Regions from separate parts of the Actinoplanes sp. SE50/110 genome, predicted to be linked through region 2. Evidence: riboswitches for the same ligand, from Rfam matches in the RefSeq annotation. Region 2 holds a riboswitch; the other holds the start of a gene.
The links. A riboswitch is a leader RNA that binds a small molecule or an ion and turns the genes downstream of it on or off. The one in region 2 is predicted to bind S-adenosylhomocysteine.
Positions count from the first base shown of each region.

Region 1: another riboswitch for S-adenosylhomocysteine. It lies ahead of ACSP50_RS27035 (adenosine deaminase); the one in region 2 lies ahead of ahcY (adenosylhomocysteinase).

Region 1 covers NZ_LT827010.1:6,034,142-6,037,476, reverse strand. Annotated here, with positions in the region: gene ACSP50_RS27040 (NAD(P)/FAD-dependent oxidoreductase) at 1-1,053, shown strand, start outside; gene ACSP50_RS27035 (adenosine deaminase) at 1,187-2,218, opposite strand; S-adenosyl-L-homocysteine riboswitch at 2,271-2,347, opposite strand; gene ACSP50_RS27030 (hypothetical protein) at 2,481-2,918, opposite strand; gene ACSP50_RS27025 (bifunctional diguanylate cyclase/phosphodiesterase) at 2,976-3,335, opposite strand, start outside.
Region 2 covers NZ_LT827010.1:591,665-594,999, forward strand. Annotated here, with positions in the region: gene ahcY (adenosylhomocysteinase) at 1-1,255, opposite strand, end outside; S-adenosyl-L-homocysteine riboswitch at 1,275-1,355, opposite strand; gene ACSP50_RS02605 (hypothetical protein) at 1,388-2,236, opposite strand; gene ACSP50_RS02610 (LacI family DNA-binding transcriptional regulator) at 2,320-2,886, shown strand; gene ACSP50_RS02615 (YciI family protein) at 2,941-3,267, shown strand; gene ACSP50_RS02620 (RNA polymerase sigma factor) at 3,255-3,335, shown strand, end outside.

The sequences.
Region 1 (3,335 bases), 3.8 Mb from region 2:
GACGTGCTGATCCCGGCCGTCGGGCAGCTGTCCCGGCCGGTCATCCCTCGGCTGCCCGGCACGTTCGGCGGGCCCGCGATGCACACCGCTCGATGGGACGCGTCGGTGCCGATCGAGGGCCGGCGGGTCGCCGTGATCGGCACCGGGGCCAGCGTGATCCAGCTCGTGCCGGCCATCGCGGGACGGGCCGCGCACGTCACGGTCTTCCAGCGCAGCGCCCCGTGGACGCTGCCCAAACCGGACCGGCGCTACGGGCGGACCCGCCGGAGGCTGTACGAGATGGCCCCCGTCCTGATGGCGCCGTCCCGCGCCGGAACGTGGCTGATGACCGTGGTGACCGGGCTTGCGGTGACCGGCAACCGGGCCGCCGGCGCGCTGCTGCACGGGCTGTCCCGGGCCCAGCGCCGTTGGCAGGTACGCGACCCGGAACTGCGCCGCAAGGTCACCCCGGACGAGCCGATGGGCTGCAAACGGGTGCTGTTCACCAACGCCTGGTATCCGGCGCTGGCCCGCCCCGACGTCGACCTGGTCACCGAGAAGATCGTCGAGGTGACCGAGAACGGCATCCGCACCGCGGACGGTGCCGACCATCCGTGCGACGTGATCGTCTACGGCACCGGCTTCGCGGCCACCGACTTCCTGGTCCCGATCCGGGTCACCGGCCGCGCCGGGACCTCGCTGGACGAGGCGTGGCGGGACGGGGCACACGCGTACCTGGGAATGGCCGTTCCGGGATTTCCCAACATGTTCCTGGTGTACGGCCCGAACACGAACACCGGGAACACGTCCGTGGTCTTCTTCCACGAGGCCCAGGCCCGCTGGATCGCGCAGGCCGTCCGGCGGATCGCGCGGAGCCGGCAACCGCTGGAGGTACGCCCGGAGGTGGCCGCCGCCTACGACGAGGAAATGCAGGGCCGGCTCGCCGGAAGTGTCTGGGCGGCCTGCCAGAGCTGGTACCGCACCGCGTCCGGCCGCATCGTGACCAACTGGCCCGGAATGGCCGCCGAATACCGCCGCCGCACCGCCCGCCTGAACCCGGCCGACTTCCGGTGACCGGCCGCGACGGCTCACCGCCACCGCATGCCCGGGACCGCGTCGGGCGTCGCGCCGCCGGGCGCCGGCCGTCCCGCCGTCGTGGGGCTGACCGGCTGCCGGACCAGCCAGCGGGGCCCGGCGGTGCCCGGACTCAGCGCGCGGTCGTGGCGGTGACGTAGGTGTCGATCTCGGTGAGCAGGGCGGACCTGCCCGTGGCGTCGAGGAACGAGTAGCGGACCGCCTGCCGGGCCAGGTCGGCGACGCCGTGCTCGTCCAGGCCGAGCAGGTCCGCGGCCACCTGATACTCGTGGTTGAGGGTGGTGGAGAACATCGGCGGGTCGTCGGAGTTGACGGTGACCGGCACCCCGGCCGCGACCAGTGCCGGGAGGGGATGCTCGGCCAGGGACGGCACCGACCGGGTGCAGACGTTGGAGGTCGGGCAGACCTCCAGGGCGATGTCGTGCTCGCGCAGGTAGGCCATCAGTTCCGGATCGCGCGCGGCGGCGATGCCGTGGCCGATGCGTTCCGCGCCGAGGTGGTGCAGCGCGTCCCAGACGGTCTGCGGGCCGGTCGACTCGCCGGCGTGCGGCACGCTGCGCAGCCCGGCGGCCCGCGCGGCGGCGAAATGGCCGGCGTAACTCTCCCGGGAGATGCCGGCTTCCGGGCCGCCCAGCCCGAAGCTGACCAGGCCGTCCGGCCGCTGCCGGAGCGCCACGTCGAGGGTCACGTCGGCGCCGGTCATGGTCGGCTCGCCGGGAATGTCGAAACACCAGCGCAGTTCCACGCCGTGGTCACGGGCGACCCGTCGCCGGGCGTCCTCCACCGCCTCGCAGTACGCCTCGGCCGGGATGCCGCGGACCACCGAGGAGTACGGGGTCAGCGTCAGCTCCGCGTACCGCACCGACTGCCCGGCCAGACCGGCGCCGATGTCGTAGGTGAGCGTGGCCACGTCCTCGGCGTCGCGGATCAGATCCACAACCGACAGATACACCTCGATGAAATGCGCGAAGTCGGTGAAGGTGAAGTACTCCGCGAGCAGGGCCGGGTCGGCCGGCACCGAGGTGCTCCCGGCGTGCCGCTCGGCCAGACGCGCCACGGTCCGCGGTGTCGCCGAGCCGACGTGGTGCACGTGCAGCTCCACCTTGGGCAGGCCGGCGATGAATCCGGTCAGGTCCGATGCCATGAATGCGTCCCCCACAGGTCGTCCGCCGGGGGCACGCGTCCAGGGCAGCCTCCGGCGGGAGGCGCCCTTGCGACCAGGGACAGGCCGAGCGTGGCGGATGAAACATCCGTCGCAGCGCCCCTCGACCCGCACCCGGACGCTAACAAGGCCCGCTCTGCGCGGCAATCCGCCCACCGGGTCCCTCCGGAAACGAAACCGGTGAGCAGCCCGAGCCGAGCGTGATGACGAGGGGCGACGGCGCCGCGCAGACGGATGAGCCGGGTCAGCGGCTGGTGGTGATCTCGGCGGCCGCCGCCGTCTCCGACGGCTCCTCCGGGACTTTCGTACGGCGGAGAGCCGCGGCCGCGACCAGTAGACAGAGACCCGCACCGACGAGCACCAGACGGTAGTCGAGGACGGCGATGAGGACGGCGCCGAGGGCGAGGCCGGCGGTCTGCGGCCCGGTGAACTGCGGTGCGCGGTGCAGACCCTGGCTGATGACGGCGTAGCCGGTCGCATCGCCGCCGCCGCCGACGGCGAAGGCCGCGAGGACGCTGGCGAGCGTCACGCGTCGCAGCGGCGGACTTCCGGAGAGGAATCGGAAGCCGGCACCGAGCTCGGTGGTGATCCGGCGCAGGGGGTGCATGGGGATCGCCCGTGCTGCGGCGGCATCGACGGGCCGGGGCTCGGCGATCCGGGTCCGCCAGTGATCAAGGAGCACCTGATCGAGCGCCTACGCCGCGGGTGAATTTCGGGTCGTCCCCCCGCACGTCGGGTTTCAGAGGACCGTGAGCAGAGGCCGGGCCGGGAGGAGCGGGACCGCGTCGGGTGGGGTGGGGCGGTTGAGGTGGTAGCCCTGCAACAGGTCGACGCCGGCCCGGGCCAGGTCGGCCGCGGTGGGTTCGTCCTCGACGCCCTCGGCGACGACCTTCATGCCGAGGGCCTTCGCGATGGCGATCACCGAGTCGATGATCGTGGCGTGCGCCGGGGAGTCGTGCATCTGGACGACGAACGAGCGGTCGATCTTCAATTCGTCGATGGGCAGGCGGGGGAGCAGGCCCAGCGACGTGTAGCCGGTGCCGAAGTCGTCGATGGCCACCCGGACGCCGCGCAGGCGCAGGTCGGCCAGCTGGGCGGC
Region 2 (3,335 bases):
GGTTGGTGAACGAGTTCGACATGACGAAGCTGGGGTGGCCGGTGGCGTTGCCCAGGTTCATCAGCCGGCCCTCGGACAGGATGATCACCGAGTGGCCGTCCGGGAAGCGCCACTCGTGCACCTGCGGCTTGATCTCCACCTTCTCGACGCCCGGGACCTTGGCCAGGCCGGCCATGTCGATCTCGTCGTCGAAGTGGCCGACATTGCCGACGATCGCGTTGTGCTTCATCGCCTGCAGGTGCTCGACCCGGATGATGTCGGTGCCGCCGGTGGTGGTGACGAAGATGTCCGCCTCGCCGACCACGTCCTCCAGGCGGACCACCTGCATGCCGTCCATCGCCGCCTGCAGCGCGCAGATCGGGTCGACCTCGGTCACCACGACGCGGGCACCCTGGCCGCGCAGCGTCTCCGCCGAGCCCTTGCCGACGTCGCCGTAACCGCAGACCACGGCCAGCTTGCCGCCCAGCATCACGTCGGTCGCCCGGTTCAGGCCGTCGACCAGCGAGTGCCGGATGCCGTACTTGTTGTCGAACTTGCTCTTGGTGACCGCGTCGTTGACGTTGATCGCCGGGAAGAGCAGGGTGCCCTCCTTGGCCAGTTTGTACAGCCGGGCCACACCGGTCGTGGTCTCCTCGGTGACACCGCGGATCTCGGCGGCGATCCGGGTGAACCGCTGCGGGTCCTCGGCCAGGCTCGCCCGCAGCGTGTCCAGGATGATCGAGTACTCGTGTGAGTCGGCCTCGGTGGTCTGCGGGACCGCGCCCGCCGCCTCGAACTCGACACCCTTGTGCACCAGCAGGGTGGCGTCACCGCCGTCGTCGAGGATCATGTTCGGGCCCCGGCCGTTGCCGAAGTCGAACAGCTGGGTGGTCGCCCACCAGTACTCCTCCAGCGTCTCGCCCTTCCAGGCGAACACCGGGACACCCGCCGGGGCGTCGACCGTGCCGGTCGGGCCGACCGCGACGGCGGCCGCCGCCTCGTCCTGCGTCGAGAAGATGTTGCAGGACACCCAGCGGACCTCGGCGCCGAGCGCGACCAGCGTCTCGATCAGCACGGCGGTCTGCACGGTCATGTGCAGCGAACCGGCGATCCGGGCGCCGGCCAGCGGCTTCGACTCACCGAACTCGGCGCGCAGCGACATCAGGCCGGGCATCTCGTGCTCGGCCAGCCGCAGCTGGTGGCGGCCGGCCTCGGCCAGGTTGATGTCGGCGATCGCGAAGTCGAGACCGTTGACGGATCGAAGTTTGTCGCTCATGAAAAGAGGGCTCCTCCCTCATCAGGAGGCGCCCTTACGTCAACAACACCGCACCCGAGCGTGGCGGACTTCGCTGTCCGTTGCAGCGCCTCTCGGATAGGCGGTGACTACTTTATCTTCTTCGGCGCTTGATCACATGCGCCTGAGAGTTCCGTCGGTGTCGGTGATGACATAGGTCCCGTCGCCGAGCGGCTGGAGGTCATACTCGTCGATCGTCATGATTCCCAGGTCACCCAGCACCTCTCCGGTGCGGGCACCGACCCGGAAGTGCCGCCACGAGTCGTCGTCGGCGACGGCGACCACGATCGCGGTCTCGTCGTCCAGATATCCGCCGGCGTATTCCACGTCCGGCCGGTCCAGCCCGAAGGCTTCGGCGCCGATCCGGAAGCGCACCGCGCCATCGGCGAAGTCGTGGAAGGCGACGTCCTCCTGCCAGTGGTCCACGGTCATGAACTGCCGCTGGTCGGGGGAGAGGTCGACCAGGGCGCGGTCATCCCAGGCGTAGTCGTGCACGGTGCCGTCCGGCCCGGCGCGGTAGGTCGCCCAGCCGTCCTGGCCGCGGCTGACGCTGAGCAGCATGCTGCCGTCACGGACCGGGAACTGCTGTCCTCGCTGGCCACCGGTCGGCAGCCGGTACCGCCGGATCTCCCGGCCGGTGCCGGCGTCGAGCACGAACCAGGCGTCGTGGCCGTCCTCCCGGCCCGGGGCGTAGACCCAGATCCGGGTCTCGTCCGCGGACAGGGTGACGGCGCTGGGCCAAGCCGTCGGCCGTTCACGCAGGCTGAGATCGCAGCGCCACCGTTCCTCGGCGCCCGGGCCGATCCGGATCACCGTGTTGCCGATCGCATGGATCAGGCTGTCCCGGCTCGCCGGCACCGCCCAGCCCTCGACCTCGGGCGGAACCGGGAAGGATCGGCAGGGCTCGAGGGACTCGTCGAAGACTTCGACGCCGCCGTCGGCCCAGCGGGAGATCACGCGCACGTGGGGAGGTTACGTCACGCGATGGGGCGCAATGACATCAAAGACCTTCCATGCCACCTCAGAAACCCATCATCCTGTACGTCGTGAAGCAGCCCCACCGGATCCGGGAGATCGCCCTCCGGGCCGGTCTCAGCCCGGCCACCGTCGACCGCGTGCTGCACCGGCGCGGCGGGGTCCGGGACAGCACCGTCGCCCGGGTCCGCCGGGCGGTCGCCGACCTTGATCGGGAGTGCGCGGAGCCGGACGACTTCGCGGCCGGCGCCACCGCCGCCTACCTGATCGAGCAGTGGCTGCACGACCGGGCCGGTGACGTCCTGGTGATCGCCGGTCCGGGAACCGGGAAGCGGATCGACGGGTTCCGGTCGGCGCTGGGGCCCGGCCGCCGGCTGCGGACGGTGACCGATCCCGGCCAGGTGCCGGCGACGCTGGCCGGCACACACACCGTCCGGGCGGTCTACACGGCCCGGCCGGACGGCTGCGCCGGGGTGATCACGGCGTTCGAGGATGCCGGGCGGAATTTTGACGTGTTCGTCGCGCACGGCGCCGACCAGGAGATTCTCGCGCTGCTGCGGCAGTTCCGGATCAACGCGGTACTCCGCGACGGGGCGCCGCCGGAAATAATCACGCCATTCAACGTTCCGGTGTCCTGATCGGGTCCGGCCGTTCGTCACCTCAGTGAAACCGACCGAACAGGGAGACCGTCCATGAAGTACATGATGTTCGTCTGCACCGACACCGAGCCGGAGACCGAGCTGGCGGCGCCGGACATCTTCGCCTGGGTCGCGGAGAACGACGCCAACGGCCGCCGGGTCGCCGGCAACCAGCTGGTCGGGCCGGAGGCGGCCACCACGGTCCGGGTGCGCGGCGGCGAACTGCTGCTCACCGACGGCCCGTTCGCCGAGACCAAAGAGGTGATCGTCGGCTTCGACATCCTGGAATGCGCCGACCTGGACGAGGCGATCGAGGTGGCCCGGGCCCACCCGATGGCCTGGGGCGGCCGGATCGAGCTGCGCCCCTACTGGGCCGGCTGAGGTCGGCCGCGGTGCAGGAGGTCTTCTTCCGGGAGTCGTTCGGCCGGATCGTCGCCACCCTGATCCGG